Regions from separate parts of the Ralstonia mojiangensis genome, predicted to be linked through region 1. Evidence: predicted binding sites of a transcription regulator. Region 1 holds the regulator's gene; each other region holds the start of a gene.
What was found. The regulator FNR, encoded in region 1, switches genes on or off when oxygen is low (the NO sensors DNR and NnrR bind a similar motif). The targets are predictions, from matches to a motif close to TTGATNNNNATCAA.
Positions count from the first base shown of each region.

Region 2: a site for FNR is predicted at 5,400-5,413, ahead of NG898_RS11300 (cytochrome C). Genes of this name have one in related genera too.
Region 3: a site for FNR is predicted at 2,716-2,729, ahead of NG898_RS04490 (ribonucleoside triphosphate reductase). Genes of this name have one in related genera too.
Region 4: a site for FNR is predicted at 4,909-4,922, ahead of hemN (oxygen-independent coproporphyrinogen III oxidase). Genes of this name have one in related genera too.

Region 1 covers NZ_JAMXHU010000003.1:249,118-256,558, reverse strand. Annotated here, with positions in the region: gene ccoG (cytochrome c oxidase accessory protein CcoG) at 1-792, shown strand, start outside; gene NG898_RS13265 (FixH family protein) at 819-1,046, shown strand; gene NG898_RS13260 (hypothetical protein) at 1,043-1,297, shown strand; gene fnr (fumarate/nitrate reduction transcriptional regulator Fnr) at 1,318-2,046, opposite strand; gene NG898_RS13250 (sulfite exporter TauE/SafE family protein) at 2,224-2,967, shown strand; gene scpB (SMC-Scp complex subunit ScpB) at 3,453-4,292, shown strand; gene NG898_RS13240 (pseudouridine synthase) at 4,385-6,169, shown strand; gene rimP (ribosome maturation factor RimP) at 6,376-6,864, shown strand; gene nusA (transcription termination factor NusA) at 6,861-7,441, shown strand, end outside.
Region 2 covers NZ_JAMXHU010000002.1:966,050-973,490, forward strand. Annotated here, with positions in the region: gene NG898_RS11275 (transglutaminase-like domain-containing protein) at 1-627, shown strand, start outside; gene NG898_RS11280 (dienelactone hydrolase family protein) at 896-1,861, shown strand; gene NG898_RS11285 (alpha/beta fold hydrolase) at 1,970-2,713, shown strand; gene NG898_RS11290 (hypothetical protein) at 2,977-3,279, shown strand; gene NG898_RS11295 (c-type cytochrome) at 3,301-3,921, opposite strand; gene NG898_RS11300 (cytochrome C) at 3,960-5,300, opposite strand; gene NG898_RS11305 (LysR family transcriptional regulator) at 5,566-6,495, opposite strand; gene NG898_RS11310 (zinc-binding alcohol dehydrogenase family protein) at 6,593-7,441, shown strand, end outside.
Region 3 covers NZ_JAMXHU010000001.1:932,024-939,464, reverse strand. Annotated here, with positions in the region: gene murI (glutamate racemase) at 1-630, shown strand, start outside; gene NG898_RS04500 (dicarboxylate/amino acid:cation symporter) at 689-1,966, opposite strand; gene NG898_RS04495 (DHCW motif cupin fold protein) at 2,337-2,678, shown strand; gene NG898_RS04490 (ribonucleoside triphosphate reductase) at 2,815-4,878, shown strand; gene nrdD (anaerobic ribonucleoside-triphosphate reductase) at 4,875-5,051, shown strand; gene NG898_RS04480 (anaerobic ribonucleoside-triphosphate reductase activating protein) at 5,014-5,727, shown strand; gene NG898_RS04475 (Crp/Fnr family transcriptional regulator) at 5,732-6,409, shown strand; gene NG898_RS04470 (putative zinc-binding protein) at 6,430-6,819, opposite strand; gene ubiT (ubiquinone anaerobic biosynthesis accessory factor UbiT) at 6,831-7,256, opposite strand; gene NG898_RS04460 (U32 family peptidase) at 7,253-7,441, opposite strand, start outside.
Region 4 covers NZ_JAMXHU010000002.1:905,337-912,777, forward strand. Annotated here, with positions in the region: gene gcvT (glycine cleavage system aminomethyltransferase GcvT) at 1-786, opposite strand, end outside; glycine riboswitch at 916-1,043, opposite strand; glycine riboswitch at 1,056-1,153, opposite strand; gene NG898_RS11000 (hypothetical protein) at 1,561-1,887, opposite strand; gene NG898_RS11005 (UvrD-helicase domain-containing protein) at 2,162-4,282, shown strand; gene hemN (oxygen-independent coproporphyrinogen III oxidase) at 4,979-6,463, shown strand; gene pyk (pyruvate kinase) at 6,488-7,441, opposite strand, start outside.

The DNA of each region.
Region 1 (7,441 bases):
GAACAGGTCTGCCGCTACATGTGTCCCTACGCTCGTTTCCAGAGCGTGATGGTCGATCCCGATACCTACGTTGTCACTTATGACACGCAGCGCGGCGAGCCGCGCGGCAGCCGTTCGCGCAACGCCGATTTCGAAGCTCAGGGTCTGGGTGCCTGCGTCGACTGCAGCATCTGTGTACAGGTATGCCCGACCGGCATCGACATCCGCCAAGGGCTGCAATACGAATGCATCGGTTGCGGCGCCTGCATTGACGCCTGTGACCAGGTCATGGACAAGATGCGCTACCCGCGTGGTCTGATCCGCTACACGTCGGAACGCGCGATGCTTGATCGGCTCAGCCCGAAGGAAGCCCGGCGACATCTGCTGCGTCCGCGTGTGCTGATCTATACCGGAATCATGCTGGTGCTCTTCACCGGGTTCATCGTGGCATTGGCGATGCGGCAGCCGCTCAAGGTTGACGTGATTCGTGATCGTGGTGCGCTGGCGCGTGAAGTGGACGGCGGCAAGATCGAGAACGTTTATCGCCTGCAACTGATGAACGCGTCCGAGCACCCCATGCGCGTGACCATCACCGCCGAGGGCATGCCGGAACTGGACGTGCAGGGCGGCAGCGGCGAGTCGACCACATTGGAGTTGCCGCCGGCGGCTAACCGACTGCTGCCTGTGCGCGTACGCCGGCCGGCCGACGATGCCGCCCCCGGCTCGCACAAAATCCGTTTCGTCATCCATGCAGACAGCGGTAGCGACAGCCTCGTACTGCGCGAACCGTCGAGCTTCATCGTGCCGCGCTGATGCGGCATCCCCAACAGGAGGCAACGATGCACGCAACGCAATCTTCCGCACAGGCCCGTCCCTGGTGGCGCGAGCCCTGGCCATGGCTGCTGATGGCAGGGCCGTTCGTCGCCATGGTCGGCTGCGGCGTCACCATCTGGCTGGCAATGTCGCATCCCGATCCTGCTATTCATGACAACGTGGTGCGCCGCGGTTTGGTCGTTGAAAAGACGGTCGTCGCGCCGCCACATGCCATTCACGCGGAGGCCCGATGAAACGTCGATTGCTGATGTGGATTCTGTGGCCGGCATTTCTGTCGGCCGCGCTGGCTGAGCTGGTGGTTTTTGCGGTGGTGGACCCCGCCGACCTGCGCTTCTTCGGCGAACAGATCACGGTGTCGACCCAGGCGGTCTACACCGTGTCGTTCTTTGTGTTCTGGTTGCTGTGCGGATTGTCGAGCGCGCTGACGCTCTATGTGTCGCCGGGCATCGGCAAACTGGAAGCGCATGAACACCCGCTCGTGTGAGCGGGAACCATGGAAGCAGCTTAGGCGGCCTGACCGCTCATGACCTGGCGCAGGCCGGCCAGGTCGACCAACTTGACGTGGCGTTGGCGGATCTGAATGAGACCCGCTTCGGCAAAGCGCGAGAACAGGCGGCTGACGGTTTCGAGCTTCAGACCCAGATAGCTGCCAAGTTCTTCGCGGCTCATACGCAGCACAAACTCGGTCGACGAATATCCTCGCTGGGCCGATCGCTTCGAGAGGTTGAGCAGGAACGCTGCCAGACGCTCCTCCGCACGCATGGAGCCCAGCGTGAGAAGCATCAGATGATCCTGCGAGATTTCCTTGCTCATGATGCGCAGAAACTGATGCTGCAGCGAAGGCAGCCGGCGCGAAAGGTGCTGCAGCTCGTCGTAGCGCACCACGCAGACTTCAGTATCTTCAAGCGCGGTGGCGTCCGACACGTGGCGCATATCACCAATGCCATCGAGCCCGACGATTTCACCCGGCAGATGGAACCCAGTGATCTGGTGTCGTCCGTCTTCAAGCGTCAGATGGGTTTTGAGCGTGCCGAAACGAATGCCGTAAACCGCCTCCAGTGGCTCACCCAGAGAATAGAGCGATTGCCCCTTCTTAATGCGGATGCGCTCGCCGACCAAATCGTCCATCTTGCGCACGTCATCCGAGTTCATTCCCACCGGCAGGCAGATTTGCCCGAGTACACAGGTGGAACAACGCGAGGCTTGGTCGGTAAGTGCGATTCGAGTGAGCACGGGCGGGGGCGAATTTCGGGAAAGTGAAATGAGTAATTCTTGTTGTATAGCGCCAGCTTATTATAACGGCGACCTTCTTGTCCTCGGACATTTCCGATGCGGCAAAACGCGCCAATTACGCTTAGTTCGCAACAGCAAAACGAAAACCTTGGCCCATATCAAGAGAGCGTCAGAAAGATGAGTGCCGCCGCGCTTCTGAGCGTTTTCCTGATTGCGTTGCTCGGCGGTGTCCATTGTCTGGCGATGTGCAGCGGTATCGCACTCGCGGCCGAGCGCGGGGCGGTGGCGGTGCGGATCGTGTCTCGCCGCCGTCTATGGTTTGAGCAGGTCGTCATGCATGCCGGCCGGCTGACCACCTATACGCTGCTTGGCGCAATCATGGGTGCGATGGGTGCGACCGTCTGGCGCCAGCAATGGCTGCCCATTCAACGCGGCTTGTTTGCCTTCGCCAGTGCATTGCTGCTCGCCTACGGTTTGTTGCTGCTCGTGCGTTCCGCCGGAGATGTGTGGCGCAGCGTGTGGCTTGAGCGCTTGCTCGGCCGCGTCGCTGGTGGTCTGTCTCTAGCGGCGGCTAGGCTGGGCGGCAAGCTTCAGCGTCAGCCGCCGTTGCTGCGCCGCTATGTCACGGGTATGGCGTGGGGTTTGGTGCCGTGTGGCATGGTTTACGGCGCATTGGCTGTAGCGTTGTTGGCAGGCAACGCAGCCTCAGGGGCCGTGGTCATGCTCGTCTTTGGTGCCGGCACACTGCCTAACCTTCTGATGATGTCTGGCTTGGCCGGGTGGTTGAGAGGGCTGTCGCGCCAGCGATGGGCGCGAGGCGCGGCTGGCATCGCCATCGCCGGGTTTGGGGTCTGGGGGCTGTTTCACGCAATCTGGCTGCCAGAGATGCTTAACGCACACGGATTCTGTCTCGTGCTGTAAGCGTTTAAAGCGCGGGGAAATCGCCATCCGGCCCGGGATGGGAGGCTAGGACATCTTCCCGGTTGCGGCGCTGCTGGAAATTGCCCTACAATCGACAACAATTCGATTCGCCACCCGCGCAAATCAACAATCCCAAGCGCGGCGCCAAGCGATGCCATCCAGCGGTAGAGTCACCCTGGACAGTCGATTCGGGCGGGCTGCCGTTCTTCTTGGTAGTCGTCCGGTGCAGTATCCGTCCCCATGGCGGCGGAAGAAATTGCCCTTGTGGTGCCTGACCGGCACCGGATCAACTCGCTCCTCCGGCCCTACTTTGCGGGCACAGCCACTGCGTTTCGGTGCAGGATCCAATTGAATAATTGGCCTTCGCGCGCCGGGCCCGGGTGGGCAACAGCATTCAGAAATGCCGCGTGCTTCGCGGCGGGACGACAAACCTCAAGCGTGACGGCGACTGGCCGTGCGCGAGCAATGACGAGCCGCTCAACCCGATGAATACCCAAGAGGCGAAGATCGTCCTCGAGACCGCGCTGATCTGCGCGCAGGATCCGTTGCGAGTCAATGACTTGCGCAAGCTCTTCGACGAAGATGTTTCCGCAGACACCATCCGTGTGCTGCTCGAAGAACTGCGCCAGGACTGGCTGAATCGCGGTGTCGAACTGGTCGCGCTGGCCTCCGGCTGGCGCCTGCAGAGCCGTCCGGAAATGCGCGTGTATCTTGATCGACTGCACCCGGAAAAGCCGCCCAAGTACTCGCGTGCCGTGATGGAAACCCTGGCGATCATCGCTTATCGCCAGCCGGTCACCCGCGGCGATATCGAAGACATTCGCGGTGTGACGGTCAACACGCAGGTCATCAAGCAGATTGAAGACCGCGGCTGGATCGAAGTCATTGGTCATCGCGACGTGCCGGGTCGCCCCGCGCTGTATGCGACGACCAAGCAGTTTCTCGACGATCTTGGCTTGCGCTCGCTGGACGAGTTGCCGCCGCTGGAAGATGCCCGAGCTCAGGCGCAGGCGAGCCTTCTGGAGCAGGGCGCCATTGAATTCGAGGGCGGCGCAATTGCGGTAGAAGAGCTGTCAGCGATGGTGAACGACGCGCCGGAAGGTGCCGAGAGCGGAGAGGCCTCGGTGGAGGACTCTGCCGGATCGCCCATTGACGAGGCTTTCGTCGAAGCAGCTGAAACGCCAGCGCAGCCTGCTGAGGTTGCGGTGGGTGATGAGCCAGAGCTGGAAACCGAGTCGCAAGCGGTGAATGCGACCGAGGCAACGGAAGACGAGTACAAAACACCGGTCGAGCCGCCTGCGGCTCCCGCCAATGAACATTCGTGACGCCATGCCCGCCGCACAGTCGGTGCATGGTCTGAACCCCTAGATTTTTTGAAGACGTTGTGAGCACCCAGCCAGACTCCATGGATACACGTATGCCGGCCGACGCCGACGCTCAGCCGCCGCGACAAGACGGCGGTGATGGGACCGAGGCCGCGCCTCGTCGCAAGGGTTTGCGCCGAGGCTTGCGCAACCTCGTGGCTTCGCGCCGCCAGCAGCAGGACGGCCGCCCTGAAGGTGAAGCCGCCGAGGCCGGTGGTGCTGACGCCAGCCAGCCTGCGCAACCGCGCAAGAGCCGCGCGCCGCGGGCGCGCAAGCCGAAAGAGTCGGCTGGTGAGCCGGCGGTCGTTGCCGCAGAAGGTGCTGCACCGGCCGAGCAGGCGCCGGCAGAAGGCCAGGGCGAGCGGCGGGGCCCGCGCGGCCGTTTCGGCAAAAACCGTCGCCGTCAAGGCGAAGGCCAACCGGCGGAACGCGCCGAGCGCAGTGAACGTACGGAAGGCGCTGGCGGCAAGAGTGCCGGCGGTCGTGGCAAGCAGCAGAACCGCAACGGCAAACCGCAAGGCAAGGCTGGCGGCCAGACCCAGAATCGCGGGGGCAAGGGGCTGAAGGGCGGCAAGGGCTCCGAAGACGTCTTCCAATACGTGATTTCCGGCGCGTACGACTCGGATGTTGACGCGGGCAGTGCATCGCAGCCCCCTAAGGCGCGCGAACTGACCTCCGAAGACGACGCTCCCAAGCTGCACAAAATCCTGGCGGACGCCGGGCTTGGCTCGCGCCGCGACATGGAAGACCTGATCCTGCAAGGTCGCGTCTCCGTGAACGGCCTGCCGGCCCACATCGGCCAACGCATTCTCGCGACCGATCAGGTGCGCGTGAACGGCAAGCTGATCCAGCGCAAGCTGCCGAACAAGCCGCCGCGTGTGCTGCTGTATCACAAGCCGGCCGGTGAAATCGTGAGCCAGTCCGATCCGGAAGGCCGTCCGACGGTGTTCGATGCATTGCCGCGCATGAAGACCGGCAAGTGGGTCGCCGTCGGTCGCCTCGACTTCAATACCGAGGGCCTGCTGATTTTCACGACCTCCGGCGACATCGCCAACCGCTTCATGCATCCGCGCTATGGCGTTGAGCGTGAATATGCGGTGCGTACGCTGGGCGAGCTGGCCGAAACTGACCGTCAGAAGCTGCTGCACGGCATCCCGCTCCAGGACGGCGAAGCCAACTTCCTGCGCTGCGTCGATGGCGGCGGCGAAGGTGTCAATCATTGGTACCACGTCGCTCTGACGGAAGGTCGGAACCGCGAGGTGCGACGCATGTTCGAGGCGGTCAATCTGACTGTGTCGCGCCTGATCCGTACGCGCTATGGCAGCTTCGTTCTGCCGCGCGGGCTCAAGCGCGGGCGCTGGCAGGAGGTGTCGGCCGAGGATGTCCGCACGCTGATGGGCACGCTGGGCATGAAGGTGCCGACGGCCAGTTCTGGCGGTGGGCAAGACCGTCAGGGCAATCGTCGCCGTGGGCCGGCGCCGGTGCTGATGGGGCCGATGTCGTCCGGTTTTGCGGGAGAAGCCAACTTCCAGTCACGCGGTATGGGCGTTGAGAACGGTAATCGCGCGCAACCCGCGCAGCGCCGTCCGTCCAACCCGCGTCAGCCCGATCCGATGCAAACGTCCATGGGCTACATCAATGTGGGCGGTCCGACTACGCTGACAGCGCGCACCCGTATGGGCGAGCGCCCGAATGGCCGCGGCGGCGCGGCCGGTGGCGGTGGTATGCGTGATGGCAATCGCGCGCCCGGCAACAAGCGCCCCGGAAAGAGTGGCGGCGGCACACCGAACGGCAACAAGGCGCCGCGCGGTGGTGGCAAACGCGGCGGTAAGCGCTAAAAGTGTGGGCGTTGTGCGCGACATTCGTCGCAACGTCCCATTTTGTGGCGGCTTCGGGGCAATTTTTGCGTTTTGCCTCGAAGCGTATTACAATGTGAGTCTAATCAAAAGTCATCCTGCAGAAGATGGGCGAATGATATGGGCGTTGCGCCCATTTTTTTTTGCTTCGGCAGGTTGGCCATACCGGGAAATTCTTCAGGAAAAACGTGCATCTGACTGATCTGATTGAGAAGACCCTCACCGCCATGGGGTACGAGCTGGTGGAAGTGGAGCGCGCACCCGCCGGGCTGCTGCGCGTGTATATCGATCAGGCAGAGAACGGCATCGTCATTGAAGATTGCGAAAAAGTGAGCCATCAGCTCACGCGCGTGTTCGAAGTTGAAAACGTCAACTATGAACGGTTGGAAGTGTCGTCGCCCGGGCTGGACCGCCCGCTACGCACGCTGGCCGACTTCACGCGCTTCGCCGGCCTTGAGGTCAAGGTGACGTTGCGCCTGCCAGTGGACGGGCAAAAGAATTTCACGGGAATCATTCAGGCTCCGACGGGCGAGCCAGGCCAGGAACGAATCGGCCTTGAGTTTGAGGGCAAGGAAGGCCCCGCACTGCTGGAATTCACGCTGTCGGAACTCGACCGCGCCCGGCTGGTGCCCGTGCTGGACTTCAAAGGAAATCGAAACAAAGGGAACAAGCAATGAGCCGCGAAGTTCTGTTGCTCGTCGATGCGCTTGCGCGCGAAAAAAACGTCGACAAGGATGTGGTGTTCGGGGCGCTGGAGGCCGCATTGGCTTCGGCGACCAAGAAGCGCTTTGAAGAAGACGTGGATGTGCGCGTGGCGATCGACCGTGAGTCGGGCGAACACGAAACCTTCCGTCGCTGGCTCGTCGTTCCCGACGATGCAGGCCTGCAGGAGCCGGACAAGCAGATTCTGCTGTTCGAAGCCAAGGAGCAGGACGCTGATATCGAGGTCGACGACTTTGTCGAAGAGCAGATCGAATCGGTCGAGTTCGGCCGTATCGGCGCGCAGGCTGCCAAGCAGGTGATCCTGCAACGCATCCGCGATGCCGAGCGCGAGCAGATCCTGAACGACTACCTGGATCGCGGCGAGAAGGTTATGACCGGCACGATTAAGCGCGCCGACAAGAAGGGCCTGATCGTTGAAACCGGCCGCGTCGAGGCGCTGCTGGCCCGCGACCAGATGATCCCGAAGGAAAACCTGCGCACGGGCGACCGTGTCCGCGCGTACATCCTGAATGTCGATCGCACCGCACGCGG
Region 2 (7,441 bases), on a different contig from region 1:
GATATGCGCCACTTGCTCACGCCACCGCAGTCCCTGTTTGAGGTGCGTATTGCGGATTTGCCACTGGACGTTATTCCCTTCCTGGCGCCCAGCCGCTATTGCGAATCCGACCGCCTCATGGCATTTGCGCGCCGGGAGTTTGGCGGATATCAGCGCGGGTATGCGCTTGTCCTTGCGATTCGGGATTGGGTCTGCCGGTATGTGCAGTTCATCCCGCTATCGACGAGCGAGCAAACCTCTGCGGTGGGCACATTGGTGGATCGGCATGGCGTATGCCGGGACTACGCCCATCTGATGATCGCGTTGTGTCGCGCGCTAAGCATCCCGGCCCGTTTCGCGACGAGCGTCAACTACGGAGCCGACCCTGCTCTCGGCCCCAATGACTTCCATGCATTCGTAGAGGTGTACCTGGGCAACCAGTGGAATCTGCTCGATCCATCAAACGGATCGATGCCCATGGGGCTCCTGCGGATTGGTACCGGGCGTGACGCCACTGAAGTACCCATCGCAATGATCTTTGGCGATGTTGAGCCGACCCGCCCCCGCGTCGAGGTTCAAGCGCTCACAAGCGCTGAGCCGAAGGCCGATATGCCAATGGCGACGGACCAGGCAATCTGCACCTGGTAAGGCACTTGCGCTGCCCCCCGGCTAAACCGAGCCGAGCGTGCCCGTCCTGACTACAGCCAACAAAAACAGATTCACGCAGTCCCGTAACGGGCAGAAATGCCGATGCAGGCAGGACCGGGCATAGCTCTGACGCTACGGTTCACTGCGCACGGTGGGATCGGCGTCTGGACTCCCTGAGAAGGCGACTTCAGAGCATGATTCGAGTCGTTGGCGCGAGATCAGATTTCGCGCGGTACGCTCAAAACCAAAGGCTGCAGGAGGATAGGCAATGAAGTGGTTGACTGTTTGCGCCCTTGCCCTGTGCTGCTGGGCCACCACATCGCGCGCGCAAAGTGGTGATATTGCAGCGCATGTTGAAGTCCATGCGGTTCCATCGTTCACGCTGTCGGACACTCAGGTGTTGACCGGCAGCAAAGATGGAAAGCCTGTGATGGTGGGCGGCGTGCTACGCCTGGCCGAGGCGAGTGGCCGCCAGCCGGCGGTGGTGCTCATTCATGGTTCCAGCGGCATTGGCCCCAACATTGAAATGTGGGAGCGCATATTCAATGCCATGGGCATCGCCACCTTCGCCATCGACGGCTTCACGGGGCGAGGCATTGTTTCGACAAGTCGTGACCAAAGCCAACTGGGTCGGCTGAATCTCATCATCGACGCATATGGTGCGCTTTCCGTGCTGGCGCAGCATCCGAGAATCGATTCCAAAAGGATCGTGCTGATGGGCTTTTCGCGAGGCGGGCAGGCCACGCTGTATGCGGCGATGCGCCGGCTGCACCGGCAGTGGAATACCAGCGGTGCGCGCTTCCAGGCATACATTCCGTTTTATCCCGACTGCATGACGCGCTATCGCGACGACACCGACGTCGATGCCCCCATCCGGGAGTTCCATGGCGCTGCGGACGATTACGACCCGCCCCAAAAATGCGCGGCTTATGTGGAGCGCCTGCGCAAGGCCGGTAACGACGTCGCCATGACGGTGTACCCCGATGCGCATCATGCATTCGATCTGCCGTTCGACATGGCACCCACCGTCGCCAAGGGCTCGCAAACCGTGCGGGCGTGCGAGATCGCCGAAGACGAGAAGGGAATATTGATCAACCTCGCCACGCAATCCGAGTTCACCTTCAAGGATGCATGCGTTCAATTGGGCCCGCATGTCGGAGCCAACGCCCAGGCACGTGAAGCGGCCATCCGTGAAGTTCGTGCGTATCTGAACACGCTCTTCTCACGGCAGTAGATTCAGGCATCTGCATCACGTTTTTCGGCATCCACCGTGCGAGACCCGTCTATGAAGGCATCCCCACGCTCCAAGGCCGCTTTGCGATGGCTGAAAGCTGCAGTCATCATGTTCGGACTGACGGCCAGTCTATTCACCGCAACCAGCGAGGCAAAGGAAGTGCAGCACCCGATCAAGAACGTTGTCCTGGTACATGGTGCGTTTGCTGACGGATCCAGTTGGTCTGAGGTCATCGCAGCACTGCAGCGCAAGGGCTATCACGTGACCGCTGTTCAGAACCCGCTCACCTCTCTGGCGGACGACGTTTCTGCCACCCGCCGCGTTCTTGCCCGGCAGTCGGGAGACGTCATTCTGGTGGGGCACTCGTATGCCGGTGCCGTGGTGACTGAAGCGGGGAACGCAGACAACGTCAAAGGCATCGTCTACCTCTCTGCGCTGGTACCGGACAGCGGAGAATCCGTGTCCGATCTGCTGACGCGCCTGAAGGCGCCCATGGATGGCCTGAAGCCCGACAATGACGGCTTCATCTGGCTCGACCACCCGGCAGCCTATCGCGACGTCATGGCAGGCGATGTGCCCGAGCCCCGTGCGCGCATTCTTGCTGCTACGCAGGTTCCTATTTCCGCATCTGCCTTTGCGGGCAAAGTCTCTCATGCGGCTTGGCACGACAAGCCAACGTGGTACCTCGTGACCGAAGACGACCATGCGCTCAAGACGCCAGTGCAGCGCACGTTGGCCCAACAGATCGGCGCCCGCGTGACGACAGTGAAATCGAGCCATATGTCGTTGGTCTCACACCCCGCCGTGGTGGCCAATCTGATCGATCGTGCCGCGAAAGACGCGCAGCACTAGAGCGTTGGCGGATTAGAAACTGAGGTACACCCAGCGCAGCGTCGACGCGATGTTGCGCCGTGAACAGGCGGGAAGCCCTACGCCCGCGAGGATTCTGCGGCGTTGGCCAGTTTCGCCATTGCCTGCGTTGCTGAACGAAGCTCCTTAGCACCCATCTGACGGCTTCCGGCCAAAAACGCACGTTCTCGGTACGCTTAAAAAAAGAAGCAAACCACGGCAGGGGATGGAAGGATGCTGGCGAACCGCTGGGGCTACGTTCAGACATGACTGTCGACGAGCTTCACACATTCTTGAGCAGCACGTTCGATTTGGTCACCGACCCAGTGGAGCGGGGCAGCGCTCGCACATACTTCCTCGGCAATGTGGTGTGGCACCCGTCGGCGACCACACGCATCCTTCGTGTTGGGTGCGGGGTGAACAACCACGTCAGCCACATCAAGCTGTGCGTCTCGTCGGACAACAATAACAGTGTGTTTGTACGGTTGCCTGTGACCTGGCCGGAGCTTGAGCGGATCGTGGCCAGCGAGATTTCGCTGCAGGCGCGGAACCAGCCGCTGAGTACCTAGGCCGACTGGTTCTGCACCCCGCTACTGAGCTTGCAAAAACGCAGCAACCGCTTTCGCCTGGTCGTCCGACAGCGTGTGGGCAACGGCACTCATCACGGGAGCGTTGGCGCGCGTGCCGTTCTTGAACACCGCAATCTGCCGTAAGAGATAGGCGTCATGCTGGCCCGCCAGCCTCGGGAAGGTTCCGTTGCCCTGCGCTTGCGCCCCGTGGCACGACGCGCATGCTGGTACGCCTTCCGCAGGAAGGCCGTGCTCGAAAATCTCTTTGCCGCGCGCCATCAGTGCCGGGTCGCCTGCAGGCCCGGCAGGTGCTGTCTGCCGCGCATAGTATTCGGCCAGCGACGCAATGGTTGCGTCATCCAGCTGCGACGCAATACCCCACATAAAGGCCTGCGCATCGGTCTCACCCCGACCACGGGTGCGGAAGCCTTTGAGCTGCGCTTCCAGGTACTGCGGCACCTGTGCGTCCAGGCGCGGAAACATCGGTGCTTCGCTCTTGCCGTGCACCCCATGGCACGAAGAACACAGCTGCGCGGCAAGCTTCTCGCCATCTTGCGCACCCGCCATGTTCGACCAGCCGATCATCGCCAACGCTGCCAGCGCGGCAAGCCAGATCCGTCTGGGCTGATGGAATCCATTCATGGCCTTATCCCCCTCGCATCTTCGCGCGTGACCTGCGGTTAGAACATGAACCAGCCCAGCAGGTAAATCGTGTTGTTGTCGGCGGCGTTTCTGCCGTTGCCGTCGTAATTGGTACGGGCGCCGTTGAACTTCAGGAACCACGTGTACTGCAACGCGAGCCTGACCTGCGGATGCGGCAAGTAGTCCAGTTCCAGGATCAAGCCTTGTGTGTCTGGTCGCCCGTTGGCACTGCCCGTCACAGGCGCTGCGGCGTACAGGCCGGGGTCTGCGTTGCCGGTTGTTGAAAAGTACGCGACCGAGCCACCGTATTTGCGCTGGTAGTAGTACGACGCTTTGGCTTTGAAGGTATCGAGATGATCGGTTGGGTTGGCCGGAGTGGGGCCCGCGCCGATGCCACCACTCGGGAAGCTCGCCCGCCAGTTCTGTTGCTCGTGGATCCATGCCGTCTGTGCGGTGAACGCATGGGTCATGGTCAAGTACTGGTACTGCGCGTCGAGCGCATAGTCTTTGAAGCGATCGGTTGGCGTGCCCGGCATGGTGTTGTCGGGATACCGGTTGGCCAGCAACCCGAACGTGCCAAACATGACCGAATGCGAGCCCCACTCCTGGTTGTATGCAACGCGCCAGTACGGGTTCGCGCCGCTCAAGCGCGCAACGCCGCCCGGAGTTGCGGTGTCCTGCCCGGCACGGAACACCGAGAAGGCCTGATCGGCAGTCCGATAGGCGCCCAGTTCTGCGTAGATATGGCGTTGCCAGAATACGTATGCACTGGCGCCTACCACCTGCTGTGCCAAGGCACCGTCGACCAGGGTGCCGGCTAGTGGGGGCACGCCGATACTGGGAGCCGCATAGGGATACCCGAAGGCCGGCGTGCTGTTCCAAACGTCAGACACCGTCGGGTTGTTGTTGACCGTGACGCCGTAGATGAACTCGACGTCCTCACGCGTGAGGTGCCATGCAGCGCGAATATCGGTGTTGTCCAGCGCGCTGTGGTGGGCAACCCCGTCGTATGTCCACTGCGCGAAGGCACCCACGGGCCCCGCAATGCGCCCCGCATAGAAGAGGCTCACCTGCTGCGGCACCGTGTCTCCGTTGCGCACGAAGTCGAAGTTGTCCTGATCGATCGTGCGCGTGTTGGTGCGCGAAATCTGCACCATGCCCGAGAGCGGAATCGTCTTGTTGTTGGCCAGCGTATAGCCGGTCATCTTGAAGAAGCGGCCGAAGGGTGTCAGTTCAGGAAAACTGACATGGCACGCCATGCATGCCATGCCGGTTTGACGGGCGAAAGCCGGTACCGCACTGGCTTGTCCCGACCACGCTAAAAGCGCACCGATCAGCAGCCCCGTGAGCGCACGGAGCGCAGTAATGAGACGTCGCATGGTGTGCCTCCCCCAATGTTCTTTTCGGTTTTTTCACCAGCACGCATAACCATGAAAGGCGCGATGGCCGCAGCTGTCAAACCTTCTGGCGGCATTCGCCTGATACGGATCAACTTATTTCGAGTGCCACAAGGCACGGGCGTGCCTGCAGAGAGAGGCGGCGCAACGGTTGTACGTTTGCGCGCTCAAAGAGGGGCGATCGGCAGGCCAGTCGATCAGGTCGATCGGGTCGAAGAGGATGCCGCCAGAGTCGGTTGCCGCCGCGTTACTCGGATGGCGAACCTTGCGGCGAGTAGCTGGCGAGCAGGGCCATACAGCGTTCGCGCAGGAAGGCACTTAGCGCTTTGATGGCGGGGGTCAGTTGCGCGCGGTGGGCGCAAATCAAATGCAGCGGCGCGGGCTCGCCATATTCCTGCGGAAAGATCTCGACCAATCGCCCGGCCTTTAAATCGTTGATGAGGTCCAAGCGCGATTTATAGAGCAGGCCTTCGCCTGCGATGGCCCAGCGGCGCACGGCATCGGCATCGTCGCTCACGCGATTTCCTGTGACTGCCACGGTGCGCTCGCCGCCGGGCAGGGTAAAGCGCCAGCGTTCATGGACTTGCTCGCTCCAGATATACCGAAGGCAGTTGTGTCGTCGCAGGTCATCCACCTTGGCCGGTGCGCCGTGCTGTTCGATGTACGAGGGCGCTGCGCACAACGCACGCCGATTGGTGTCGAGCAGTTTGATGGCCAGCAAGGATGAATCCGGCAGCGCCCCATAGCGCACGGCAAAGTCCAGCGGCTGGCGGATGAGATCGGCCGCCCGGTCGCTCAATTTCAGGTGCACCGATAAACCAGGGTGCTGGTGCTGAAAATCGTCGAGCCACGGCAGGAGCAGGTTTCTCCCGAAATCAGACGGAGCAGACAGCCGCAGCGGGCCGGAGAGTGCTTCCCGGCCACCGGCCAGCGCCTGTTCGCCTTGCTCCCGCGCACCCAGCATGACGCGCGCATGCGGCAGGTAGCGCTCTCCAGCCTCTGACAACTGCATGCTGCGCGTGGAACGCGTGAACAGACGGGCGTCCAGCGCCTTTTCCAGCCGCTGTACAGAAGCGCTTGCTTGCGCAGGCGCGATGTTCAGTTGGCGCGCCGCCTCTGAGAAGCTGCCGGCGTCGGCCGTGTGCACGAAGATTTGCACGTCATCCAGGCGGATGATTTTCATTGAAATGCCGAAAGTGTTTGTGCGCGCGGCCCGTTTATCCGCATATCGCTGAAAGATAGCATGGCCCTCATTCACTCTTTGGAGAACGTGCATGAAAGCCATCGGTTTCTATCAGAACCACCCCATCAGCCATCCGCAGGCGCTGCAAGACATTGAGCTGCCGACGCCTGAACTGCGCGACCACGACCTGCTGGTGGAAGTCAAAGCGGTGTCCGTCAACCCGGTCGATACCAAGATCCGGCGGGGCGGAGACATCCCGGAGGGCCAAGCGCGCATTGCCGGCTGGGACGCAGCGGGCATCGTCCGCGCGGCCGGCCCGCTGGCCACGCGCTTCAAGCCGGGTGACCGTGTCTGGTATGCCGGCGACATCACGCGGCCTGGCACCAACAGTGAACTGCATGCGGTGGACGAACGCATCGTCGGCCCCATGCCGGCATCGCTGGATTTTGCGCAAGCCGCATCGCTGCCGCTGACAGCCATCACCGCGTGGGAATTGCTGTTTGATCGTCTGCGCGTCCAGGCGGCCGACCCCACCGAGAACAACGTGCTGCTGGTGACGGGGGCGGCGGGCGGCGTCGGCTCCATCCTGACCCAACTGGCGCGCGCGCTGACGGGGATGACCGTGATCGGCACGGCTTCGCGGCCGGAAACCCGTGAATGGGTGCTGGCGCATGGTGCGCACCACGTCATCGATCACCGTCAACCGTGGGCGCCGCAATTGGCAGCGCTTGGCTTTGATCACGTCACGCATGTGGCCGGGCTGAACCAGAGCGCCGCTCACGTGCCGCAGATCGCCGCTGTGCTGCGCCCCGAGGGGCAATTCGCCCTCATCGACGATCCGGTGGATCTGGACATCGGCCCGTTCAAGGGGAAATCCATTTCGATTCACTGGGAACTGATGTTCACCCGTGCCATGTTCACCACCGCCACCATCGCCCGA
Region 3 (7,441 bases), on a different contig from region 1:
ATCGCGTGCAATACCGCCACGGCGCAGGCCGTGCACGTGCTGCGCGAAAAGCTGGCGGTGCCGGTGATTGGCGTCGAGCCGGGCCTAAAGCCAGCGGTTGCCACGTCGAAGAGCCGTGTGGTTGGCGTGCTCGCCACCGAAAGCACGCTGCGCAGCGAGAAATTTGCACGCCTGCTGGCGGCTGCCTCCGGCGATTGCAAGGTGCTGAGCCAACCCGGTTACGGCCTCGTCCCCCTGATCGAGCGCGGCGATACCCACTCGCCTGCGGTGCTCGAGCTGCTGCAGGCCTATCTGCAGCCGATGCTGGACGCGCATGCCGACACGCTGGTGCTCGGCTGCACGCACTACCCGTTCCTGGAAGACGCCATCCGCGAGATTGCGGGCGACCGGCTGACATTGATCGACACCGGTCACGCCGTCGCGCGCCATCTGGGCCGCACACTGGCAGCAGCGGAATTGCAGGCATCCGGCCAAGCCGCGTCGCCACGCTTCATGAGCACCGGCGACGTGCTTCCGCTGCAAGCCATGGTGGCTGCATTGCTGGGAGAAGCGCCGATGGCACAGCGCGTCGATATTGGCGATATGCCCCTGAGCCCAGCCGTGGCATCGCTCGCTTCTCAACCGGAATAACGCCGCTCAGATACAACAACGCCGCCCTGAAAGGCGGCGCTGTCATCTTGGCCTAAGGTCAGCCGACGGTCGGCTGCACTGCGGTTTCTGCGGCCTCTTCCGCCGCTTCCTCTTCTGCCGGCTCATACTTCGCCACCACGGCCGTGGCCAGGCTGTTGCCGATCACGTTGGTGGCCGTGCGGCCCATGTCGAAGAACTGGTCGATGCCGATGATCAGCAGCAGACCCGCTTCCGGCAGGTGGAACATCGGCAGCGTGGCCGCCACCACCACCAGCGAGGCACGCGCCACGCCGGCCATCCCCTTGCTCGTGAGCATCAGCACCAGCAGCAGGGTGACCTGTTGGGTGAAGCTCATCTCGATGTTGTAGGCCTGTGCGATGAACAGCACCGCAAACGCCTGATACATCATCGAGCCGTCCAGGTTGAACGAATACCCCAGCGGCAGCACGAAGCTCGAAATGCGCTTGGGCACGCCAAAGCGGTCGAGCGCCTCGATCGTCTTCGGGTAGGCGGATTCGCTGCTTGCCGTAGCGAACGCCAGCAGCGTCGGCTCGCGAATCAGCCCCAGCAAGCGGCCCAGCGAACGACCCAGCAGCAGGTAGCCGACAAAGAACAGGATCGCCCACAGCAACGCCAGGCCCAGGTAGAACTCGCCGATCAGCTTGCCGTAGGTCCACAGCACGCCCACGCCTTCCACCGTGATGGCGGCGGCCATGGCGGCAAATACGCCCAGCGGTGCGAAACGCATCACGTAGTCGGTAATGCGGAACATCAGCTTGGTCAGCTCTTCCAGGCCACGGCCGATCACGCTGTCCATCGGGTTCTTCATGGTCGACAGCGCAGCGCCGAAGAACAGCGAGAACACCAGGATCTGCAGGATCTCGTTGGTGGCCATGGCTTCCACGATGCTGCGCGGGAACACGTGCGTGATGAAGGCCTTGAGGGTGAAGTCACCGGTCTTCAGGCCCGACGTGGCCGACACGTCCGGCAGGGCGAGGTTCATGTGCACCCCCGGCTGGAAGAAGTTGACTAGCAGCATGCCTAGCGCCAGTGACGTAGCCGATGCGCACACAAACCAGATCATCGCGCGCAGGCCCACGCGACCGACCGAGCGGCCGCCGCTCATGCTCGCCAGGCCCGTCACCAGGGTCGAGAACACCAGCGGTGCAATGATCATCTTGATCATGCGCAGGAAGATGTCGGTGATGATGCTGAAGTACGAAGCGATGTCCTTGGCCGCCGCAGCGTCCTTGGCATATTCGTGGCAACCCCAGCCGACGGCAATGCCCAGCAGCATTGCCAGCCCGATATGGGAGGTCAGACGTTTGGTGTTCAAGACTTTCTCCAAGGAATATCGTGGCCGGAGGGACGGCGCGCGACAGACGCGGATCTCATGGGGCCAAGGGCCGGCCCAACTTCGTCACGCTTTGTAAAAAGCGACGATATTAGAGAAGCGCATGGCGATCTTTATGTCGATGTTGCATGGCACCATGCAATTTCTGCATACATTGATATGGTGCCGTTGACACCCTGCTGCAATGCCGCACGGGCAGTGGAACCAGCCGGTGAGAGGCGGATTGTTGAGCCGCACGCAATGCCGTCACGGCGTACCAACAAGCGCCGTTTCCAGCACATCAAATGCGACGCCTGCACCACGTCAGCCGCTGATACCATCATCGACTTACGCTACCGACCGGAGTCCCGCGATGAAAATGGCGCCGTTTGCCTTCGGCACGACCGACTGGTCCGCCGTTGAACCTACCGAACACACCGGCGAGACCGGCATGGCGATCTGGCGCACCCGCTACTTTGGCGACGAACCGAACCGCATCCGCGTGCGCATGGTCGAGTACACGCCCGGCTACCTGGCTGACCATTGGTGCAAGAAGGGCCATATCCTGTTCTGTCTGGATGGCGAACTGGAAACCACACTGGAAGATGGCCGCAAGTTCACCCTCACGCCCGGCATGAGCTATCAGGTGGGCGACGATGCTGAAGCCCATCAGTCGTACACCAAGAACGGCGCCCGGCTGTTCATCGTCGACTGACAGCGACACGACCATTCTGCGTCGCAAATGACCCCGGTTGACCGGGGTCAAGCGATTTAAGAATCAAGGTCTTTAGGGCTCACCGACCACAATATGTAGTGCTAGTCTGGCTCCATACCACTAGATGGAGTACCTCATGACGGGCACACAGGTCACCAAGCAAGTCACCAAGCGCGACGGTTCATTGGCTCCGTTTGACGCGCAAAAGATCCGCCAGGCCATCGCGGCAGCCGGACAGGCCACCGGCGAATTCGACACCGTCGAAGCGCAGCGCCTGACCACGGGCGTGCTCGAACATCTCGCCTCGCTCCCCTGCCCCGGTATCGAAATCATCCAGAACTGCGTGGAAGAGGTGCTGGTCGACGCCGGCTATTGGCGCACCGCGCGTGCCTACATCGTCTACCGCGAGCAGCACGCCCGGCTGCGTTCGCTCAAGCACACGCTGGTCGATGTCGAGAGCACGATGGACGAATACCTCGAGCAGCGCGACTGGCGGGTCAATGCCAACGCCAATCAGGGGTACAGCCTTGGCGGCCTGATCCTGAACGTGGCGGGCAAGGTCACGGCCAACTACTGGCTCTCGCATGTCTACAGCCCCGAGGCGGGCGCAGCGCATCGCGAGGGCGACCTCCACATCCACGATCTCGACATGCTGTCGGGCTACTGCGCAGGCTGGTCGCTGCGGCAGTTGCTGACGGAGGGATTCAACGGCGTGCCGGGCAAGGTGGAAGCGACGCCACCGCGGCATATGTCCGCAGCCATCGGGCAGATCGTCAACTTTCTCGGGACGCTGCAGAACGAATGGGCCGGCGCACAGGCGTTCAGTTCGTTCGATACGTACATGGCGCCGTTCATTCGCCGCGACGGGATGTCGTATGCGGGGGTCAAGCAGTCCATGCAGGAGCTGATCTACAACCTGAACGTGCCGAGCCGCTGGGGGACGCAAACGCCATTCACCAACCTCACTTTCGACTGGACTTGCCCAGCGGACCTGCGCGAGCAGATTCCGTACATCGGCGGCGAAGAGATGCCCTTCACCTACGGCGATCTCCAGCCCGAAATGGACATGATCAACCGCGCGTACATCGAGGTCATGATGGCGGGCGATGCAAAGGACCGCGCGTTCACGTTTCCGATTCCCACCTACAACATCACGCCGGATTTCGATTGGGAGCACCCCAACACCACGCTGCTGTTTGAGATGACAGCACGCTACGGGCTGCCCTACTTTCAGAACTTCCTGAATTCCGATCTAGAGCCACACATGGTGCGCTCGATGTGCTGCCGCCTGCAGCTGGACCTGCGTGAACTGCTCAAGCGCGGCAACGGGTTGTTTGGCTCGGCTGAACAGACCGGTTCCATTGGGGTGGTGACGGTGAATTGCGCGCGATTGGGTTATCTCTACGCGGGCGATGAGGCGGCGCTGCTGGCGCGGCTTGATACGCTGCTCGCTCTCGGCCGCGACGTACTGGAAGTCAAACGCAAGTTCGTCCAACGGCTGATCGACCAGGGGCTGTATCCGTACACGCGCCGCTACCTGGGCACGCTGCGCAACCACTTCAGCACGCTCGGCGTGAATGGCATCAACGAGATGGTGCGCAACTTCACGCACGATGCCGACGACATCACCACGCCATTCGGTCACGCCATGGCGGTGCGCCTGCTCGACCACGTGCGCCAGCGCATGACCGAATTCCAGGAAGCAACGGGGCACCTGTACAACCTCGAAGCCACGCCCGCAGAGGGCACGACCTACCGCTTCGCCCGCGAAGACCGCAAGCGCTGGCCGGGCATCCTGCAGGCCGGTACGACAGAACAGCCGTACTACACCAACTCCAGCCAGCTGCCCGTCGGCTACACGGACGACCCGTTCGAAGCACTGGCGCGCCAGGAAGCGCTGCAGAGCAAGTACACGGGCGGCACGGTGCTGCACCTGTACATGAACGAAGCGATCTCCTCGCCGCAGGCGTGCAAGGAACTCGTTCGGCGCGCGCTCGCGAACTTCCGCCTGCCGTACATCACCATTACCCCTACGTTTTCAATCTGCCCGAAGCACGGCTACCTGTCCGGCCATCACGCGTTCTGTCCGAAATGCGATGCAGAACTGCTGGCTCAGCAGCCTAGCGGCAAGTGCGGCTGCACAACGGCGGGCACTCCAGGTTCTTCCACCCACCTCCATCACGAAGGAGCCTCCGTATGAGCACCGTTGCACACACCGCTAACCTCACCGTTGCACTCGACGACAACCAGCGCACGCGCTGCGAAGTCTGGACCCGCGTGATGGGTTATCACCGGCCCGTCAGCTCGTTCAACATCGGCAAGCAAGGGGAATTCTGTGAACGCCGCTTCTTTGTTGAAGACCGCGCCCGCTGAGCTACCGCACTGCCCGCCGCCGGCCATCGGCGGCCTGGCACCGTTTTCCAGCGTCGACTGGCCCGGGCGGCTTGCGGCAGTGGTGTTTGTGGCCGGCTGCCCGTGGCGCTGTCATTACTGCCACAACCCGCACCTGCAAACGCGTGCACGCACGCTGGATTGGGATGATGTTTTCGCGTTTCTGCAGCGTCGCGTTGGGCTGCTTGATGCGGTTGTCTTTTCCGGCGGTGAACCGCTGAGCGAGCCGCAACTGCCGCAACTGATGCGCGACGTGCGTGCGCTGGGCTACAAGGTTGGCCTGCACACCGGCGGCATTTATCCGGCGCGCCTGGCCGACGTACTGCCGCTGGTGGACTGGGTGGGGCTCGACATCAAGACCAGCGCACCGCGCTACGATGCGCTCACAGGCCGCCGCGGCAGCGCTGCGCCCGTCGATGCTTGCCTGGATCTTCTGCTGCACAACGGCGGCGCATTCGAGTGCCGCACCACGTGGCACCCCGACTGGCTGCCCGAGCCGCAGCTTCTTGCGCTGGCGCAAAACCTCAGCCAGCGCGGCGTGAAACACTACGCATTACAAGCCTACCGAAGTGCCCCCGGAACCCCGGCCATCACGCTGCCCAGCGAGGGCACCCAGCGCGCATTGGCCGCCTGTTTTTCTTCTTTCTGTTGCCGGTGACACCATGCAAGACCCCCTCAATGTGGGCGATCTGCTCAAGCACAGCCCGCTGTTCCTGGACTTCGACGACGATGACATGGCTGTGCTCACGCGCGACAGCCACGCAGTGCGCGTGTTGCGGCACGACTTCGCGTTTCATCGTGGCGATCGTGCCGATGGTTTCTATGTCGTGGTGGTCGGCGCGATCAAGCTCGTGTTGCCGGGCGCGCACGGCCAATGCAAGGTCATCGAGTTCTTCGGGCCCGGCGAGTGCTTTGGCGAGCCCTTCATGTTCCTGAACCGGCCCTACGCCGCAGATGCGCAAGCCATGGAAGACAGCCTGCTGGTCTGGATCGACAAGCGCGCCATCGACGATGCACTGCACGTGCATCCGCGGCTTGCGCGGCGGATGCTCGCGGGGCTGTCCTCGCGCCTGCACACGCTGATGTGCGACATCGAAACCGTGAACCTGCAAAGTGCCAATGAACGGCTGATCGGGTATTTGCTCTCGCTGCCGCGCAAGTTTGACCGCACGCGATTTCCATGCAGCAAGAGCCTTGTCGCGTCCAAGCTGGGGCTGGCGCCGGCCACGCTTTCCCGCACGCTGCGGCAGTTGATTCGCGACGGACTGATCCGCGTGGAAGGCCGCGAGGTTGTCATCCCGAACACCACGGCGTTGCAACGTCAGCTCAGCGCGGGATAAAAGCGGGAAGCCAATGCAGATCAATCGCCTGCGGTGTCGAGGCGATGCTGGAGCGTGTTGACGGCGTTATCCACCAGCGCGGCGGCGGCAGTCAATTCATCGTCGCTGCAATCGGCGTGATAACGCTTCTTGGCGCCGCACCGGTTGAGCACGAGGTGAATGTCCGGCGCCACGCCCGCCGTTGCCAGGCAGGCCTTGACGCACGCCAGCGCGCAACCGTCGAGCCCGAGAATAGGCCTCCCGCTGCGCGCTGTCTTGACGAGCGCGCGCACCCCGCCGCCGACACCGCTGATGCAAGACATCTCTGCCCTGCCTGCACGGTCCAGATCGACGGCCAGGCGGTTTGCCGCTTGCGCCACGCTTGAACAACCCGAGCATGCATAGACGAGCGGCAATGCACGTGATGACATGGCACCCCTCGCTACCGCGATTGCCAACGTGCAAGCCACGCCGGGCGAGCAGCCGCATCGAGCCAGTTCTTGACGATCAGCCCAAGCTCCGTGTCGCCCGCAATCTTGAGGCGGCGCTGGAAAAACAGCGTATCTGCGTCGGCAGTGCCACGAATGAGCGCAACGAAATCGCCCACGCCGGCACGCAACTCCAGTTCGGGTTCTGGGCTTGAAGCGGAAAGCGTGTGGAACGCTCCACCGCGGCAGCAAAAGCAGGCGCGCAGGCCGAGATCTTCTACGGTGATGGCAAAGCGCCGCCCTTCCAGTTCCGGGGGCGGCGTGAGCCAAGACAGGCGGCGAGCCAAATCGAGCCCCATCACGAAGGGAAACGACGTCACTGGTGCCGGCAGGCGGCGCGCCATGCGAACAAGCACTTCGGGTGGGCGCAGTCGCGTCATTGCGGCGCCTCCAGCCATTCAATGCCTGACTGCCCGTGCCAATAGCCGTTGCAGCGACCGATGCCCTCGGGCGGCTGCACGTCTTGCACGGGCAGACCTAGGCGCAGGGCATCCAGTGCAGCCACGGCGTCCAGCGTGCCTTGCGATTGCGGGCTGACACGCAGCACCTTCACGCCCAGCGCAGA
Region 4 (7,441 bases), on a different contig from region 1:
GAGCGGCGAGACGTGCTCGTCCATGTCCTGGCCGTAGAGGTTCATGCCGGCTTCCAGACGCAGCGTGTCGCGCGCGCCCAGGCCTGCCGGGCGTACGCCGGCTTGCAGGAGGCGCTCCCACACGCCCGCAATCTGCGCGGCCGGCACGACCAGCTCGAAACCGTCTTCACCGGTGTAGCCGGTGCGGGCCACCATGATTTCGCCCACGTTTTCCACGGTGACGAAGCCGGCGTTGAACGGCTTGAGCGCCTCGCCCACGGCCTGCGTGCCGGGCAGCGCCGCGTAAGTCTTGGCACGCGCATTCGGGCCTTGCACGGCGAGGATGCCCAGCGGCTCGGCGCCAGCGTTGTTGTCGGAGCGGCGCGGCGTGATCGTCACGTTGGTGCCGGCGGCGGCGTTCTGCGCGACGATCCACTCCAGGTCCGTCGGCGCGGTACCGGCGTTGACCACCAGGCGGAACCAGTCTTCGCGGAAGAAGTAGACGATCAGATCGTCGATCACGCCGCCCTTGGGGTTGAGCATGCAGCTGTAGAGTGCCTTGCCGGGCGTCTGCAGCTTGTCGACGTTGTTGGCGAGCAGCCCACGCAGGAAGTCGCGCACGCGCGCGCCGGTGAGGTCAACCACGCACATGTGCGAGACGTCGAAGATGCCGGCATCTTGGCGCACGGCGTGGTGCTCTTCGATCTGGGAGCCGTAGTTGACGGGCATGTCCCAGCCGCCAAAGTCGACCATGCGGGCGCCCAGCGAGCGGTGGATGGCATTGAGCGGCGTGTGTTGGAGCGTCATGGAATCTCTCGGCTGAGCGCGCCGCCGTGGCTTGGGCGCGGCGCATGGATCGGGAACCAGAAAAGCAAAAAGGCCACCCGCGCAGCCTGATCCCTCATGGTGACGCCATGAAGATCAACAAGCTGCGCAGATGGCCCCTCTGTCCTTGGTACCTGAGAGATTGCGAAGCGGGGCGCATAGCGGTGCGCGCCGTTCGTGAGCCCCTTCGGTGGGCGCCCGCAGTGGTCGTGCGGCGCCAGCTCTCCAGAGTGCGGTCGGACACATGTCCGCCGATCCGCCCGGTCCTGGATGCCTGAGAGTTTTCGGGTGCTACCCCTTCGGCGGCGCCTTGCCGTATACGGCGGGCACGCTCTCCCGGATGGATGGGCGGAATTTACGGAAGGGGGATGGGATTGTCAATTGGGGGGCGGGGGCTTTTGGGAGGAGGGCTGGTTTTATGCTTTTGGTCCATCCCTTGTTTCATCCCCTGCCGGGGCTGACTCACTTTTCTTTGTCTTGCCAAAGAAAAGTAAGCAAAAGAAATGCGCGCCCGAGATGGCGACTTCCCCTTGAATTTCTGTAACCGGGCGGAGGCGGGGAAAACTCGCTTCGCTCAGACAGTTCCCCGCCTTTTTTCCGCCCGCTTACAGAAATTCAAGGCGCCATCTAGGGCCGGTACGTCAAAGGCTAAAGGCCAAAGACTAAAAGACAACGGCCACACCCTTGGGAGCTGGCGAGGTCGCCAATCTCCAGGGGTGTGGCCGGAGCGCGGGTGTTGGCTGGTCTTGCTTTGACTTACTTGCCGATCTGGCGGCTGACCTGGTTTTCCTGCTGGTTCAGGGTGCGCTGTTCCTGCTTGGTGATGTGCCCGCCGTTCTGCGCAGCCATGTCGCGCTCTTCCTGGCGAATCTGGTGGTCTTCCCGGTGCATCTGGCGAGCTTGGCCCTTGGTGATCTCGCCTTCCTTCACTTCGTTGTGGATGCGCTTGTTCTGGTTGGCGAGGCGGTGGTTGACCTCGGCGCGGCGCGGGTGGTCTTTTTGCCACTGCGTCTGGGCGAAGGCGCCGGTGGTGGCAGACAGGGCGACGGCGGTAACGGCCAGGGCTTTGACGATGCGGTTCATGGTGGGTTCTCCGGTGGGCGGCCGACCGATTCAGCCGCTGTCCTGTCCATAACGAGGTGCCGTGCATGGCCGCTTACGCGGTTCGTGTAACGGCGCGTAAGCGGTGTAACGCCCATGCGAAAAAGCGGGGGGCGCAAACGCATGCGGTGCAGCTTGGCGCACCTCCGTCAGGCTCGACGCAGGTGGCTTCTCGCAGCCCCAATCGATGCAAAGGCGCCGTGCTACCATCGCCCTCCGCTGTCGTTCCCGCCTGCTTTTTCTTCCGCCTGTTCCCATGTCTTCCGGTCTCGCCCACGGGCTCAATGCTGCCCAATCCGAAGGTGTGCATTACCTCGATGGCCCGTGCCTGGTGCTGGCCGGGGCGGGCTCAGGCAAGACGCGCGTGATCACGCAGAAGATCGCGCACCTGATCCTCGACAAGGGCTTCGAACCGAAGCACATCGCTGCCGTCACGTTTACCAACAAGGCGGCCAAGGAAATGCAGGAACGCGTGGCCAAGTTGATGGACGGCAAGACGCGCGAAGACGGCAAGCGCATTCCCATCAAGCAGTTGACGGTGTGTACGTTCCACTCGCTCGGTGTGCAGATTCTGCGGGCCGAAGCCGAGCACGTGGGCCTCAAGCCGCGTTTCTCGATCATGGATTCGGATGATTGCTTCGGCATGATCCAGGAGCAATTGGCCACCACCGACAAGCAGTTGATCCGCCGCGTGCAGAGCACGATCTCGCTGTGGAAGAACGGTCTCGTCGACCCGGATACCGCGATTGCCGAGGCGCTCGCCAACAACAACGTCGATGACCACCAGGCGTCGCTCGTCTACCGCAATTACGTTGCGACGCTGCACGCGTATCAGGCGGTGGACTTTGACGACCTGATCCGCATTCCCGCCGAGCTATTCGCCCGCAATGAAGAGGTGCGCCTGAAGTGGCAGAACCGCCTGCGCTACTTCCTCGTCGATGAATACCAGGACACCAACGCCTGCCAGTACCAGCTGCTGAAGCTGCTCGCGGGCGGTTCGCACTTGCGTGCGCCGGCCTTTACGGCGGTGGGCGACGACGACCAGGCCATCTACGGCTGGCGCGGCGCCACGCTCGACAACCTCAAGCTGCTGCAGACGGATTTCCCGAACCTGAAGGTCATCAAGCTGGAGCAGAACTACCGCTCCACGGTGCGCATTCTGAATGCCGCCAACGCGGTCATCGCGCAGAACCCGAAGCTGTTCGAGAAGACGCTGTGGAGCGAGCACGGCATGGGCGACGCGATCAACGTGACCAGCGCCAATGACGAAGAGCACGAAGCCGAGAGCGTGGTCTTCAAACTCTCGGCCCACAAGTTCGAGCGTCGCGCGCAGTTTCGGGATTACGCGATCCTGTATCGCGGCAACTTCCAGGCGCGCCTCTTTGAGCAGATCCTGCGCCGAGAGCGCATTCCGTATGTGCTCTCGGGTGGGCAGAGCTTCTTCGACAAGGCCGAGATCAAGGACTTGTGCGCCTATCTGCGGCTGATTGCCAATGCGGATGATGATCCTGCGTTCATCCGCGCCATCACCACGCCCAAGCGCGGGGTCGGCAACGCGACGCTCGAAGTGCTGGGTTCGTTCGCGGGACAGGCCAAGGTGTCGCTGTTCGAGGCGGCGATGATGGGCGGCATCGAGGCGCAGCTCGCGCCGCGCCAGCTCGAGCCGCTGCGGGTGTTTTGCGAGTTCATCGTGCGGCTGTCGGACCGGGCCGCCAAGGAGCCCGCCGCCACGCTGCTCGACGAGATGATGGAAGGCATCCATTACGAGGCCTACCTGTACGACACCTACGACGAGCGCCAGGCGCAGAACAAGTGGACCAACGTGCTGGAGTTCCTCGACTGGCTCAAGCGCAAGGGCACCAAGCCCGAGAAGGACGATGACGAAGAGGCCACCGGTTTCGATAACGCCGATGGCCTGATGGACACTGGCAAGAACCTGCTGGAACTCACGCAGACCATCGCGCTGATCAGCATGCTCGAAGGCAAGGAAGAAGACCCGGATGCGGTGCGCCTGTCCACGCTGCATGCGAGCAAGGGGTTGGAGTATCCGCACGTGTTCCTGGTGGGCGTGGAGGAAGGCATCCTCCCGCATTGCCGCGAAGACGACGACCTGACCGACGAGAAGATCGAAGAAGAGCGGCGGCTGATGTATGTGGGCATTACGCGGGCACAGCGCAGCCTGCATATCAGCTGGTGCAAGAAGCGCAAGCGTGCGCGCGAGACGGTGGTGTGTGAGCCGTCGCGCTATATCGCCGAGATGAAGCTTGGCGAAGATGCGGGGCCGACGCCGGAGGACACCATGCCGGCCATGTCGCCGAAGGATCGGTTGGGCGCTTTGAAGGGGTTGTTGGCGGCTAAGAAGCCGGTGGTTTCCTGAATCTTTTTGTTTGTGGTCCATCCTTGTTTCGTTCCCTGCCGGGACCGACTTACTTTTCTTTGTCTTGCCAAAGAAAAGTAAGCAAAAGAAAGGCGCGCCCGAGATGGCGAAAGATTCCTTGAATTTGCGTAACCGGGCGGAGGTGGGGAAAACTCGCTTCGCTCAGACAGTTCCCCACCTTTTTTCCGCCCGCTTACGAAAATTCAAGGCGCCATCAAGGGCTCAAACGTCAAAAGAGAAAGGCCAACCCATCGCGCGGTTGGCCTTTGTCGTTTGGGCTGGCGCTGAGATGGTTTGGCCTTTGACTTTCCTGCCCTAGATGGCGCCTTGAATTTCTGTTGCAGGGAGGAAAAAGGAAGGGAAACTGTCTGAGCGCAGCGAGTTTTTCTCTTCCCCTCTCTGCGACATAAATTCAAGGAATCTTTCGCCATCTCGGGCGCGCATTTCTTTGCTTACTTTCTTTGGGCAAGACCAAAGAAAGTGAGTCGGCCCCGGCAGGGGATGAAACAAGGGATGCACCAACAACCCAAACCCCGAAAAAAAAGCCCTTCGCGGAACTGCACTGTTGTGCCGTTGCGCCAGCCCGCGTGCAGCCGGCAACGCTTTGGACCAAGCTTCGACCGACGTTGACACACATCAACGCGGCGCCCACATCCCGGTTTTAGGATGAACCATCGCCCCCACTAGAACCACCCCATGTTTCCGTTCGCCAAGCCGGCCGACCCTCCGTCCGCCGCCAACGACACCGCCTTCCGCTGGTCGGCGCCGCAGGTGCGCGCGCTCGCGCAGCGTTTTGATACGCACGGCCCGCGCTACACGTCGTACCCGACGGCAGACCGCTTTCACAACAAATTCAGTAACGCCGATTACCTCGACGCCTTGCACCGCCGGGCTGCGATTGCACCCGCGCTGCATGCGCCGCTGTCGCTGTACATGCACCTGCCGTTCTGCGCGAACCTTTGCTACTACTGCGGCTGCAACAAGGTCATCACAAAGGATCGCTCGCGCAGCGCACGCTACGTTGAAACCCTCGCCCGCGAGATGGCGATGGTGGCCAATCAGATTGGCCCGCTGCGCCGCGTGACGCAGTTGCATTGGGGTGGCGGAACGCCCACGTTCCTTGCGCACGACGAAATGCGCGCCGTGATGGCCGCCACGCGTGAGCATTTCGATCTGGCCAACGATGGCGAGATCTCTGTCGAACTTGACCCACGCCACGCCGACGACGCCACGCTCGAAGTACTGGCCGAGATCGGCTTCAATCGCGCAAGCCTCGGCATTCAAGACTTTGACCCCGACGTCCAGCGCGCGGTCCACCGCATCCAGAGCGTGGAAGAGACGCGCCGCGTGGTCGACACTGCGCGCCGGCTGGGCTTCGAGTCGATCAGCTTCGACCTGATCTACGGCTTGCCGTATCAGCGTACGGAAACCTTCAACGCTACGCTGGATCGCGTGCTGGAGATGGCGCCTGATCGGCTGTCCGTCTATAGCTATGCACACCTGCCGCACCTGTTCAAGGCGCAGCGCCGCATCGACATGCTCACGCTGCCGACCGCAGACCAAAAGCTCGACTTGCTGGCGATGACGGTGGAGCGTCTCGTTGCCGAGGGCTATGTCTACATTGGCATGGACCACTTCGCGCGGCCCGACGATGCACTCGCCATCGCGCAGCGTGAAGGGCGGCTGCAGCGCAATTTCCAGGGCTATTCCACGCACGCCGATTGCGACATGCTGGCCTTTGGCGTGTCCGCCATCAGCCGCGTGGGCGATGTGTATGCGCAGAACGAGAAGGATCTCGACGCGTACTACGCACGCGTCGACGCCGGCGAACTTGCCGTGCTGCGCGGCATGTCACTCACGCCAGATGACCACGTGCGCCGCGCGCTGATTGGCGAGTTGATGTGCGGATTCGAATTGAACATGCGCGCATTCGGTGCGCGCCACGGGCTGGACTTCAAGCGCAGCTTTGCGGACGAGCTGCGGGCGCTGGCGCCGCTGGAGGAAGCCGGGCTGGTCAGGGTGGGGGACGAGCGTATCGTGATCACGCCGCAAGGACGGCTGCTCGTGCGCCGCATCGCCATGGTGTTCGATTCGCACCTGCGCGAGGCAGGCACGGAGCGCGCGGTGGAAGCCGAGGGCAAGCCCGTCACCTTCGTCCCGCGCTACTCCAAAGTGGTTTGATCCGCTTACTGACCCGAAGTCACGTCAGACCGTTGCCGGTTCGGGCTGCTGCGCAGCGGTTTGCGTCTGCGCACTGACCAGCGTCTGCGGCCAGATTTCCGCCAGGCGCAGCAGGTTGGTCGAACCGGCCTGGCCGAACGGCATGCCCGCCGTGATGGCGATCTGGTCGCCCGACACGGCAAAGCCTTCACGCGCGGCGGCACGGCACGCCGCATCCACCATCTCGTCGACGTTGCTCACATCGGGGCTGACCGTGCTGTGCACGCCCCACGTGATCGCCAGACGGCGCGCCGTATCCAGGCGCGGCGTGATGCTCACGATGGGCGCCAGCGGCCGCTCGCGTGCGGCGCGCAGGCTGGTCTTGCCGCTGGACGTGTAGGTGACGGTGGCCACCGCGCCCAGGATGTGCGTCACGTCGCGCAGGGCCGCGCAGATGGCGTCCTGGCGGGTGGGCAGCGGCGGTTGATGCTGCGCGTCGATCAGGTTGCGGTACAGCGGGTCGCGCTCGGTCTCGGCAATGATGCGGTTCATGATGCTGACCGCCGCCACCGGATGCTTGCCGCTGGCCGACTCGGCCGACAGCATCACGGCATCGGTGCCGTCGTACACGGCGCTGGCCACATCGGAGGCTTCTGCGCGCGTTGGCACCGGCGCTTCGATCATCGATTCCAGCATCTGCGTGGCCACGACCACCGGCTTGCCGTGGTGGCGCGCCATGCGCAGGATGCGCTTCTGTACGCCGGGCACGCGCTCGGGCGGCAGCTCCACGCCCAAATCGCCACGCGCCACCATCAGCGCATCGGACGCCTGCACGATGTCTTCCAGATGCAGCAGCGCTGCGGGCTTCTCGATCTTGGAGAGCAGGCCGGCGCGGTCGCCGATGATCTCGCGCGCGGCGATCACGTCTTCGGCACGCTGCACGAATGACAGCGCGATCCAATCGACGCCCAGCGACAGGGCGAAGTCCAGGTCGCGCAG